Linked DNA regions of Salipiger abyssi. Each later gene encodes a partner of the first gene's protein in a complex. Links are inferred from orthologs where the notes say so. Each region holds a gene or a part of one and is shown in the gene's direction. Other genes may lie near its edges.

What was found. The genes of interacting proteins can lie anywhere in the genome.
Region 2: the proteins of Ga0080574_RS21235 (region 1) and dnaG are in contact, whole or in part, in a crystal structure (PDB 2R6A), measured with the Geobacillus stearothermophilus proteins. The link is inferred for Salipiger abyssi from one-to-one orthologs. Residues at the interface, in WP_033016901.1 of Geobacillus stearothermophilus: Ser13, Glu15, Ala16, Gln18, Glu91, Leu92, Asp94, Ala95, Val96, Pro97, Thr98, Ala99, Ala100, Asn101, Tyr104, Tyr105, Ile108; in WP_049624496.1 of Geobacillus stearothermophilus: Lys456, Leu457, Leu458, Pro459, Ala460, Asn463, Ala464, Leu467, Leu535, Leu536, Ile537, Ala538, Gln544, Glu545, Asp548, Tyr549, His552.

What each region holds. Positions count from the first base shown.
Region 1 is NZ_CP015093.1:3,623,065-3,630,937, reverse strand. What follows is about bases 3,129-5,993. They hold Ga0080574_RS21235 (replicative DNA helicase), read left to right. Parts: upstream 3,129-3,751; coding sequence 3,752-5,236; downstream 5,237-5,993. Other genes in these bases: Ga0080574_RS21230 (hypothetical protein), read right to left, coding at 5,365-5,993; Ga0080574_RS21240 (orotate phosphoribosyltransferase), read left to right, coding at 3,129-3,525. Also shown: Ga0080574_RS21250 (cytochrome b/b6 domain-containing protein), read left to right, coding at 36-1,232; pyrC (dihydroorotase), read left to right, coding at 1,407-2,441; more of Ga0080574_RS21240, read left to right, coding at 2,845-3,128; more of Ga0080574_RS21230, read right to left, coding at 5,994-6,018; alr (alanine racemase), read left to right, coding at 6,127-7,164; Ga0080574_RS21220 (MlaE family ABC transporter permease), read left to right, coding at 7,161-7,873. UniProt on the Escherichia coli protein: The main replicative DNA helicase, it participates in initiation and elongation during chromosome replication. Travels ahead of the DNA replisome, separating dsDNA into templates for DNA synthesis.
Region 2 is NZ_CP015093.1:2,621,523-2,625,038, forward strand. The notes cover bases 641-3,516. They hold dnaG (DNA primase), read left to right. Parts: upstream 641-1,043; coding sequence 1,044-2,990; downstream 2,991-3,516. Other genes in these bases: Ga0080574_RS16280 (hypothetical protein), read left to right, coding at 641-875; rpoD (RNA polymerase sigma factor RpoD), read left to right, coding at 3,133-3,516. Also shown: Ga0080574_RS16275 (Glu/Leu/Phe/Val family dehydrogenase), read left to right, coding at 1-509; more of Ga0080574_RS16280, read left to right, coding at 594-640. UniProt on the Escherichia coli protein: RNA polymerase that catalyzes the synthesis of short RNA molecules used as primers for DNA polymerase during DNA replication.

The sequences.
Region 1 (7,873 bases):
GACGAAGCTGGAGCACAACCCTCAGGAGCCGCAAGATGCCCCTCGCCAATTCGCCCACCACCTACGGCCCGGTCGCGCGCGCCTTTCACTGGCTGATCGCGCTCGGCATTCTGCTGATGATCCCGCTGGGCTGGATCGCGCATCTGGCGCCGATGCAGGACGCGGATCAGATCGCGCTCAAGACCACGCTGTTCTCGGTCCACAAGACGCTGGGCGTGGCGCTGTTCCTGCTGGCGCTGGGGCGCATCCTCTGGGCGCTGGTGCAGCCGAAGCCGGTGCCGCTGCATCCGCATCGCAAGGGCGAGACGCTGCTCGCCGAGGCGATCCACTGGGTGCTTTACGCGGCACTGGTGCTGGTGCCGCTTTCGGGCTGGGTCGAGCACGCGGCGACCGACGGGTTTGCGCCGATCCTCTGGCCCCTCGGGCAGAACCTGCCCTTCGTGCCGACCTCGCCGCAGCTGGCCGAGACCGCCGCCACGGTGCATTTCCTGTCGCAATGGGCGCTGGTGGGCGCGCTGGTCCTGCATATCGTGGGCGCGTTGAAACACACGCTGATCGACCGCGACGCGACGCTGGCACGCATGGCGCGCGGCACCCCTGCCGGCGGCGAGGGCCATGGCCACGGCTTTGCCCTGCCGCTGGCGCTGGCCCTGCTGGTCTGGGCCGGCGTGCTGGGCGGCGGCGCGGCGGCGGGCTATTTCGCGCAGGACGAGCGCGCGGAGAGCCCGGCGCTGGAACAAGCGGCGAGCGACTGGCAGGTGCAGGAAGGCACGCTGTCGATCAGCCTCGTGCAGATGGGCTCCGAGGTCACCGGCAGCTTTGCCGACTGGACCGCCGCCATCGCCTTCGAGCCGCAGGCCGCGCCGGGCAAGACCGGCGAGGTCACGGTGACGATCTCGATCCCGTCGCTGACGCTGGGCTCTGTCACATCGCAGGCGCTGGGGCCGGATTTCTTTGCCGCCGAGACCCACCCGACCGCCACTTTCCAGGCGGATCTGATGAACGCCGCCGATGGCTATGTCGCCGAAGGCACGCTGACCCTGAAAGGCGCCGAAGTCCCCGTCTCGCTGCCCTTCTCGCTGACGCTCGACGGCGATACGGCAGAGATGAGCGGGCGCACCACGCTCGACCGGATGAATTACGGCATCGGCGAGAACATGGCCGATGCCGGGCAGCTCAGCCATGAGGTCGAGGTGATCGTCGAGCTGACCGCGACCCGCAGCGCCGAGTGAATCGGACAGGACGCCTCCGGCGGGAGTATTTGCGGAAAGATGAAAGCGCGGCCTGTGCTTCATCTTTCCGATAAATACTCACCTTGAGGCATCGCGGCGAGGCGCGCCGTTTCGGCATAATGTGCCGCCCGTTGCCTCTGGCCCGGCGCCGCGCCGCGTGCTATCGGCTCGGCCATGACCCAGATCACGCTTCGCCGCCCCGACGACTGGCACCTGCATCTGCGCGATGGCGAGATGCTGCGGGCCATGGCCCCCGAAACCGCCCGCCATTTCTGCCGGGCGATCATCATGCCCAATCTGGTACCGCCGGTGGTGACCGGCGATCAGGCCGCCGCCTATCGCGAGCGCATCCTTGCGGCCCTGCCCGAGGGCAGCGGCTTCACCCCGCTGATGACGCTCTATCTGACCGAAACCACCGATCCGGCGGATGTGGCCAAGGCGCATGAGGACGGGCTCATCACCGCGCTGAAGCTCTACCCGGCGGGCGCCACCACCAACTCCGCCTCCGGCGTGCGCGATTTCGACAAGGTGCGCCCGGTGCTGGAGACCATGGCCGATCGCGGCATTCCGCTTTGCGTGCATGGCGAGGTGGTCGATCCGGAGGTGGATATCTTCGACCGCGAGGCGGTGTTCATCGACCGGGTGCTCGACCCGATCCGCCGCAGCACGCCGGGGCTGCGGGTGGTGATGGAGCATATCACCACCAAGGACGGTGCCGATTACGCCCGCGCGGGCGGCGCCGATCTCGGCGCCACGATCACCACGCATCACCTGGTGATCAACCGCAACCACATCCTCGTCGGCGGTATCAAGCCGCATTACTACTGCCTGCCCGTGGCCAAGCGCGAGATCCATCGCCAGGCGCTGCTGGCTGCCGCCACCGGTGGCGAGGCCTGTTTCTTCCTCGGCACCGACAGCGCGCCGCATACCGATCCCAACAAGGAAAGCGCCTGCGGCTGCGCCGGCTGCTTCACCGCCACCAACACCCTGTCGATCCTCGCCGAGGTCTTCGAACAGGCCGGCGCGCTGGACAGGCTGGAGGGCTTCGCCTCGCTGAACGGGCCGCGCTTCTACCGGCTGCCCGCCAATGAGGACACGCTGACCCTGACCAAAGGCGCGCCGGTGCAATATCCGCCGAAGATCGAGACAGGCGAGGGCCCGGTCACGGTCTTTGATCCGGGATTCCCGCTGCACTGGCGCGTGGAATGACCGCCGCTGCGGCACAATATCGAGGCAAACAGCGCGACGGCGCCAGATAACCGTGCGGGGCATCGGGCAACCGATGCCCAACCGAATGCTCTGCGCGTATCCTGAACGGATCGGCAAAAGCCGCACCATCGTCGGCCCGCTGGGTGGCGATCCGAGGGGTCGATCCTCTCGATTTATCCCGGCCAAGTCCGAAGCACCTCTCAACGACACAGCAGGCACAGCCAAATCGCCAGCCCGGTCGGGCGGGCCGGCGATGGTGCGGCGCCCTTCGGGCTCGTTTCCGCACCGGGCATAGATCGGGCCGTGCCGGGGCCGGCACATTTCGCGCCGACACACATCCCGGGGCTTCAAGCAGGCGCGAAATCCGGCTAGAGCGGGCGCATATCTGCAAGGAGTGCGCCCCATGATCCCCTCGTCCTACCCCTCGCCCGAAGAAATGGCCCGGCTGACCGCGCGGATGCTGTGGGAGATCGGGGCGGTGCATTTCATGGAGAACGGCACGCCGTTCAAGCTCGCCTCCGGCCTGCCCTCGCCGGTCTATATCGACTGCCGCAAGCCCAACTCCTTCCCGCGCGTGCGCTCGACGCTGATGGATTTCCTCACCGTCACGGTGATGCGCAACGCCGGCTTCGAGGCCTTCGACAATATCGCCGGCGGCGAGACGGCCGGAATCCCTTTTGCCGCCATGGTCGCCGAGCGCATGGCGCTGCCGATGACCTATGTGCGCAAGAAACCCAAGGGCTACGGGCGCAATGCCCGCATCGAGGGCGTGATGACCGAGGGCCAGCGGGTGCTGCTGGTGGAGGATCTGACCACCGATGGTGGCTCGAAACTGAGCTTTGTCGATGCCATCCGCGAGACCGGCGCCACCTGCGCCCATACGGCGGTGATCTTCTATTACGGCATCTTCCCCGAGACCACCAAGACGCTCGGCGATCACGGCGTCGATCTGCATTACCTCTGCACCTGGCACGACGTTCTGGCCGAGGCCAAGGCGCGCGGCGGCTTCGATGCCGAGACGCTGAACGCGGTCGAGGCGTTTCTTGCCGACCCGCGCAAGTGGCAGGCGGAAAACGGCGCGTAAGCGCGCAGCAACCGCCCGGGGATAAGCCCGCACGAATCGCACTTTCGCAACCATATGTTGCGGCAAAGCTGCGATCTGCTACGATATCGGCGGGGTAAATGCGCCTCGCCGGACTCTCCACCGGGTTTTCCCGGCGGTTCTCCACAGAGATATCCCGATTGGTTCCGGCACGCGCATTGGCTATGACGCACAAACCGCGCGACAGACGGGAAAACGGGGCAGAGCAATGAACGATCACAGCGTCTTCAATCCGGCCGGCGTCGAGGTCGAGCAGGCCGAGACCATGCCGCATTCGATCGAGGCCGAGCAGCAGCTCCTGGGCGCGATCCTCACCAATAACGACATCTACGACCGCGTGGCGGCGATTCTCAGCCCGCATCATTTCTACGAGCCGGTACATGCCCGCATCTTCGAGATCGCGGCGGCGCGCATCGCCAAGAACAACCTCGCCTCGCCGGTCACCCTCAAGGCCTTCATGGAGGACGATGACGGGCTGAAGGAGCTGGGCGGGCCGGCCTATCTGGCGCGCCTCGCGGGGGCGGCCGTCTCCAGCTTTGCGGTGCGCGACTATGCGCAGATGATCTACGATCTCGCGGTGCGCCGCGACCTGATCGCGCTGGGGCGCGACATCTCGTCGAAAGCCTCCAAGGTCGATGTGAAATCCGAGCCGCGCGAGCAGATCGTCGAGGCCGAACAGGCGCTCTACAAGCTTGCCGAGCAGGGCCAGACCGAAGGCGGCTTCCAGAGCTTCCTGCGCGCCGTCACCGATGCGGTCAACGTCGCCAACGCCGCTTATCAGCGCGATGGCGGACTGGCCGGCATCTCCACCGGCCTCGTCGACATGGACAAGAAGCTCGGCGGGCTGCACCCTTCCGACCTTCTGATCCTCGCCGGGCGCCCGTCGATGGGCAAGACCTCGCTGGCCACCAACATCGCCTTCAACATCGCCAAGGCCTATAAGCGCGGCCAGAAACACGACGGCAGCGAGGGCGCCATCGACGGCGGCGTCGTGGGGTTCTTCTCGCTCGAAATGAGCGCCGAGCAGCTCGCCAGCCGGATCCTCGCCGAAGCCTCCGAGATCTCCAGCCACAAGATCCGTCAGGGCGACATGGACGAAAAGGAATTCCGCCGCTTCGTCGACGCCGCCAAGGAGCTGGAGGCGTGCCCGCTCTATATCGACGACACGCCGGCGCTGCCGATCTCGCAGGTCGCCGCCCGCGCCCGGCGGCTGAAGCGGACCCACGGGCTCGACCTGATCATCGTCGACTATCTCCAGCTGCTGCGCGGCACCGCCGACAACCGGGTGCAGGAGATCGCCGAGATCTCCATGGGTCTCAAGGCCATCGCCAAGGAGCTCAACATCCCCGTGATCGCGCTGTCGCAGCTCTCGCGTCAGGTCGAAAGCCGCGACGACAAGCGCCCGCAGCTCTCGGACCTGCGCGAATCGGGCTCGATCGAGCAGGATGCCGACGTGGTGATGTTCGTGTTCCGCGAGGAATACTATGTCGAGCGCGAGAAACCCTCCGACGACCGGCTCGACGAGATGGCCGCCTGGCAGGAGAAAATGTCGCGCCTGCACGGCAAGGCCGAGGTGATCATCGGCAAGCAGCGTCACGGCCCCATCGGCACGGTGGAGCTGGCCTTCGAAAGCCAGTTCACCCGCTTCGGCAACCTCGTCAAACCCTGGCAGCAGGACGGCGAAGCGTTCTGAGCCGGGCTTCCCCACGCTCCGGCCCGCATGCTTGATTTCAGGCCGGAGCGTCGCTATCTTCACGTCACAAAGACATCCTGTTGAGGAACATCATGACCGGTCCCGATCCGATCATCGTCTGAGCATCGTCAGCCCGCTTCGCCGGGCCGGATGTCATGCCGGGCCTTCGCTGCCCTGATGGCCTCTTCGAGCGCCGTCATCCGCAGTGACAGCTCCTCTCCCGGAACCGTGCCGATCCCCTCGAAGCGTTTCAGCTTCAGCGCTCTGTGATCCCTGTCGAGATCGTCGAGCAGCTTGATCCCGCAGAGCTTGGCCTCCCACGCCGTGCGCACGATCACATCGACCGCCCGGACACGCGCATCCGGCGCCAGAGTTGCAAAGCTGGGCTTCTGCACCCCTTCCACCTGCACGCGGATCTTTTCCAGCAGACCGTAGAAATTCACCGTCAGATGCAGGGCACCGTCGGTGATGCCGTGCACCTCGCGAATCCGGTTGCGGTAGATCTCGGTGTGACGCGCATCGGTGATATGCGGAATAAGATCGGGATATTGCGCAAAGCGCTTTTCCAGATAGGCGCGCGACGGCGAATATTCGAGAAACACCTCCATATCGCGCGTGTTGAAGTCGATCTCGGCGAAGAGCGCCCGCACCAGATTGTCCCGCGCGGTCTCGCGCTCGCCTTCCGCGGCGCGCTCGTCCATCACACGCTTGACGAACCAGATGGCAAAACCCAGCGTCGGCGCGAGGAAGGCCAGAAAGAACCGAATGTCGATATCGTCCACGCCGTTCCCCCGTTCTCATGCATTCCAGCATGGCGCGGCGGGCGCGGCAAGATGGCAACGGCGTCTTTCCCTCTTGACCCTCCGCCGGGCTTGGCTTTCAAGCAGGGCATGGCACAGGCACAGCTCAGCATCGACCTCGCAGCGATCCGCGCCAACTGGCGCGCACTCGCCAATCTCACCACCGGCGAGGCCGGCGCGGTCGTCAAGGCCAATGCCTACGGGCTCGGCGTCGAGCGCGTCGCCCCGGCCCTGGCCGAGGAAGGCGCACGGCGCTTCTTCGTCGCCGTCGCCGAGGAAGGCGTCGCGGTGCGCCGCGCGCTCGGCCCCGGGCCGGAGATCTGCGTCTTCTCGGGCCATATGCAGGGCGATGCCGAGATCATCCGCGATCACAAGCTGGTGCCGATGGTCAATTCCATCGACCAGATGCTGCGCCATGTGGAGGCGCTGCCCGGCCACCCCTTCGGCATCCAGCTCGACAGCGGCATGAACCGGCTGGGCATGGAGCCCGCCGAATGGTCGGCCCTGCGCGATATCGCGCTGGCGCAATCGCCGGTTCTGGTGATGTCGCACCTGGCCTGCGCCGACACGCCCGATCACGGCATGAACGCCTTCCAGCTCCGCAGTTTCCGCGAGATGACCGACGGCATCGAGGCGCCGCGCTCGCTCTCGGCGACCGGCGGCATCCTGCTCGGGCCGGATTATCATTTCGAGGTGACCCGGCCCGGCGTCGGGCTCTATGGCGGCATGCCCTTTTCCGAGGCGCAGCCGGTGGTCGAGCTGATGCTGCCGGTGATCCAGACCCGCGACGTCGCCCCGGGCGAGGCGGTGGGCTATGGCAACGCCTTCGTCGCCCGCGTGCCGACCCGCGTCGCCACGGTCGCTGCCGGCTATGCCGACGGCATCCACCGCGCGTTGGCCCCCAAGGGCTATCTCTGGGCCGGGCGCACCCGCTGCAAGATCCTCGGCCGGGTGTCGATGGACCTGATCACAGTCGACGTCACCGCGCTCTCGGAGCTGCCCGAGCATCTCGAACTGCTGGGCCGCAACCAGACCGTAGACATGGTCGCCGATGCCATCGGCACCATCGGATACGAGGTTCTCACCGCGCTCGGGGCGCGCTATTCGCGCAGCTATCTCGGCGCATGAGCCCCGCCGCCCCCCTCGCGCTGCTGGGACGCGCGGTGCTGCGCGTGCTCGCCGCCGCCGGACGGGTGGCGCTCTTTGCCGGCGACGCGCTGAGCCATATCCTGCGCCCGCCCTTCTACGGGCGCGAGCTGCTCCAGGCGCTGTTGCAGATCGGCTGGCTGTCGCTGCCGGTGGTGGGGCTCACGGCGGTCTTCACCGGCGGCGCCCTGGCGCTCCAGATCTATTCCGGCGGCGCCCGCTTCAACGCTGAGGCCGTGGTGCCGCAGATCGTCGCCATCGGCATGGTGCGCGAGCTGGGCCCGGTGCTGGTGGGCCTGATGATCGCCGCCCGCGTCACCTCCTCCATCGCCGCCGAGATCGCCACCATGAAGGTGACCGAGCAGATCGACGCGCTGGTGACGCTCTCCACCCATCCGATGAAATACCTCACCGCGCCGCGCCTGCTGGCGGCGCTGATCGTGGTGCCGCTGCTGGTCGGCGTCGGCGATGTGATCGGCATTTTCGGCGGCTATTTCGTCGCCACCGGCTCGCTCGGCTTCAACCCCGCCGCCTATCTCAAGAACACGCTGGATTTCCTCGAACCGCTGGATGTGATCTCCTCGCTGGCCAAGGGCTGCGCCTTCGGCGGAATCGCGGCGCTGATGGGCTGCTATTACGGCATGCAATCCGGGCGCGGCGCCCAGGGCGTGGGCCGCGCCACCAAGGGCTC
Region 2 (3,516 bases), 1.0 Mb from region 1 along the record:
CGGCGCTGGAGGGCGTGGTCAACCTCACCAATGCCCACAACATTCAGGCGAACCTGATCCTGGAGGCGGCGAACGGGCCGATCACCGCCGGCGCCGACGATATCCTGCGCTCACGCGGGGTGGTGATCATCCCCGATCTCTACGCCAATGCCGGCGGTGTGACGGTGAGCTATTTCGAATGGGTCAAGAACCTCTCGCATATCCGCTTCGGTCGCATGCAGCGGCGTCAGGAGGAGGCGCGCCACCAGCTCGTCCTCGACGAGCTGGAGCGTCTCGATACCGCGATGGGCGATGCCTGGAACCTCTCGCCGAGCTTCAAGCAGAAATACCTGCGCGGCGCCGACGAGCTGGAGCTGGTGCGCTCGGGGCTCGATGACACGATGCGCATCGCGTATCAGTCGATGCGCGAGGTCTGGCATGGGCGCAACGATGTCACCGATCTGCGCACCGCCGGCTTCATCGTCGCCATCGAGCGCGTCGCAAAGAGCTATCGCGCCAAGGGGCTGTGACTGTCGCCCTGTCGCCCTGCGTGACATTGGCTGCGCGGGGCGGTAGGGCAGGGCGGAAAACGCGATGAAGACGGAGCGAAAGCGATGCTGAGAGCGGGATTGATCCTGGCGGTGGCCATGGCGTCGGCCGGGCCGGTTGTGGCGCAGAGCAAGACAGAGCAATGCGAGTCCAGTGCAGACATCGTCATGACCGCGGTGCAGGCGCGCAAGGATGGCGAGTCGAAAGCCAAGGCGCGCCGCGCGCTGCGCGAGGCGCTCGACCGCACTGCCGGCGACATGCTGGCCGAATGGATCTGGGGCCTGCCCGAAGAACAGCTGACCGAAGAGGTCGGCGCGGCCTGGGAGGCGCAGTGTCTTGCACAATAGCCGCAACCGCGCGGCGCGCCTGCGGCGCACAGGATTTGTGCGCGCAGGTGGCGGGCTGACGCCTCTGCCGGGCGGGGATGCATGTGGCACCGGCATGCCGTGCGTATTTCTCAAGAGAAGAAACACGGGCTTCTGGACTCGGGGGCCGCGCGGCCCGATATTCAGTCCATGAGTCTGCCCCCCGGTTTCCTGGATGAACTGCGCAGCCGCACGAGCCTGACACAGGTCGTGGGGCGCAAGGTGCTGTGGGACAACCGCAAGTCGAACCAGGCCAAGGGCGACATGTGGGCGCCGTGCCCGTTCCATCAGGAAAAGAGCGCCTCGTTCCATGTCGACGACCGCAAGGGCTTTTACTACTGCTTCGGCTGCCAGGCGAAGGGCGACGCCATCTCCTTTGTGAAGGAGACGGAGAATGTCGACTTCATGGAGGCGGTCGAGATCCTCGCGCGCGAGGCCGGGATGACCATGCCCGCCCGCGACCCGCAGGCGGCGAAAAAGGCCGACCGACGCGAGCAGCTGGCGGCGGTGATGGAGCAGGCGACGCGCTGGTTCCGCATGCAGCTGCGCAGCGGCGCGGCCTCGGAGGCGCGGGCCTATCTCGAACGGCGCGGGCTGACCGGGCCGGTGCAGGACCGGTTCGAGCTGGGCTTTGCGCCGGAGGGCTGGCAGAATCTCTGGGATCACCTGCGCGGGCAGGGGGTGGCGGAGGATCTGATCCTCGGCGCCGGGCTGGCCAAGCCCTCGGATCGCGGCAAGGCGCCTTATGACGTGTTCCGCAACCGCATCATGTTCCCGATCCGCGACGCGCGCGGCCGCGCCATCGCCTTTGGCGGGCGCGCCATGGATCCGCGCGACAATGCGAAATACCTCAACTCGCCCGAGACCGAGCTCTTCGACAAGGGCCGCAACCTCTATAATCACGCGCCGGCGCGCGAGGCGGCGGGCAAGGGCGCGCCGCTGATCGTGGCCGAGGGCTATATGGATGTGATCGCGCTCAGCGAGGCGGGGTTCGGCGCCTCGGTGGCGCCTCTGGGTACGGCGGTGACCGAGACGCAGCTGCAACTGCTCTGGCGGATCTCTGACGAGCCCATCGTGGCGCTCGATGGCGACAAGGCCGGGTTGCGCGCCGCCTACAGGGTGGTCGACCTCGCGCTGCCGCTCCTGCAGGCGGGCAAATCTCTGCGGTTCGCGCTGATGCCCGAGGGCAAGGATCCGGACGACCTGCTGCGCGCCGAAGGGGCGGGGGCGGTGAAGACGGTCCTCGACGCGGCGCTGCCCATGGTGCAGCTGCTCTGGCGGCGCGAGACGGAAGGCAAGGTGTTCGACAGCCCCGAGCGCAAGGCGGCGCTCGATGCGCAGCTGCGCGAGGCGCTGCGGCGCATTCAGGATCCCGGCCTGCGGCGCCATTACGGCGACGAGATCAAGGAGCTGCGCTGGCAGCTCTTCCGCCCGCAGCGCCCGGCGCGCGGCAAGGGCTTTGGCAAGCGCGCCTGGAACGCGCCGCCGCCGCCCACTTCCAGCGCCAAGAGCTCGCTGCTGGTGGCCGCCGGCGAGGCGGCGGAGCTGGAGCTGCGCGAGGCGGTGATCCTCGCGGTGCTGCTCTGCACGCCGGAGCTGATCCCGGAATTCGAGCATCAGCTCGACGCGCTGCGCTGCGCCGATCCGCAGCGCGCGGCGCTGCGCGACGTGCTGCTGGGCCATTCCGGCGGCACGCCGGAGGCGTTGCGCGCCACCGCAGAGGAGAGAATCGGCGCCGAGGCCCTTGAATCCCTGCTCTCGGCACGCCATGTCGCCATCGTTCCCTGCCTGCGCCAGCCCGGAGACACGACACTCGCCCGGCTGACCGTGGCCGAGGAGCTGGCGAAGATCGCCGCGCAGACCGGGCTCGATGCCGAGATTGCCGAGGCCGAGGAGGATCTGGCAGATCTGGCCGACGAGGCGCTGACCTGGCGGCTCGCGCAGGCGGCACAGGCCCGCAATCAGGCGGTGCTGCGCAAGGACGAGGACGAGATGGACTACGATTTCGCGCCCAACGGGGCGCGGATCGACAAGGACGAACGCAGCGCTTTCGAGGCGCTCATGCAACAGATTCGCTTTTCCAAGCACGGGAACTAGCTGTGCAGGTAGGGAAAACTGGAGGAAAACGGGGTAAACGGGTGGCCGAATCAGTTGATTCGCCGCATGATTCGCGGAACCGAATCACTTCACCCGCGCGACCGCCGGCCCATCGGGCCGCCTCCCTTTGACGGAGCACTTCATGGCAGCCAAAGATAACGACGACGCCAAGCCCGAGACTCAGGACGACGCGCACAGCCTCGACATGAGCCAGGCGGCGGTCAAAAAGATGATCGCCGAGGCGCGCGAGCGTGGCTACATCACCTATGACCAGCTGAACCAGGTTCTGCCGCCCGATCAGGTCTCTTCCGACCAGATCGAGGATGTGATGTCGATGCTCTCGGAAATGGGCATCCAGGTCACCGAGGACGACGAGGAGAGCGACTCCGAGGACGATGCCAACAAGGGTTCGACCGAGCTGGTCGACGCCTCCAAGGGCCGCGATGTCGCGCTCTCCTCTGGCGGTGCCGAAAAGCTCGACCGCACCGACGATCCGGTGCGCATGTATCTGCGCGAGATGGGCTCG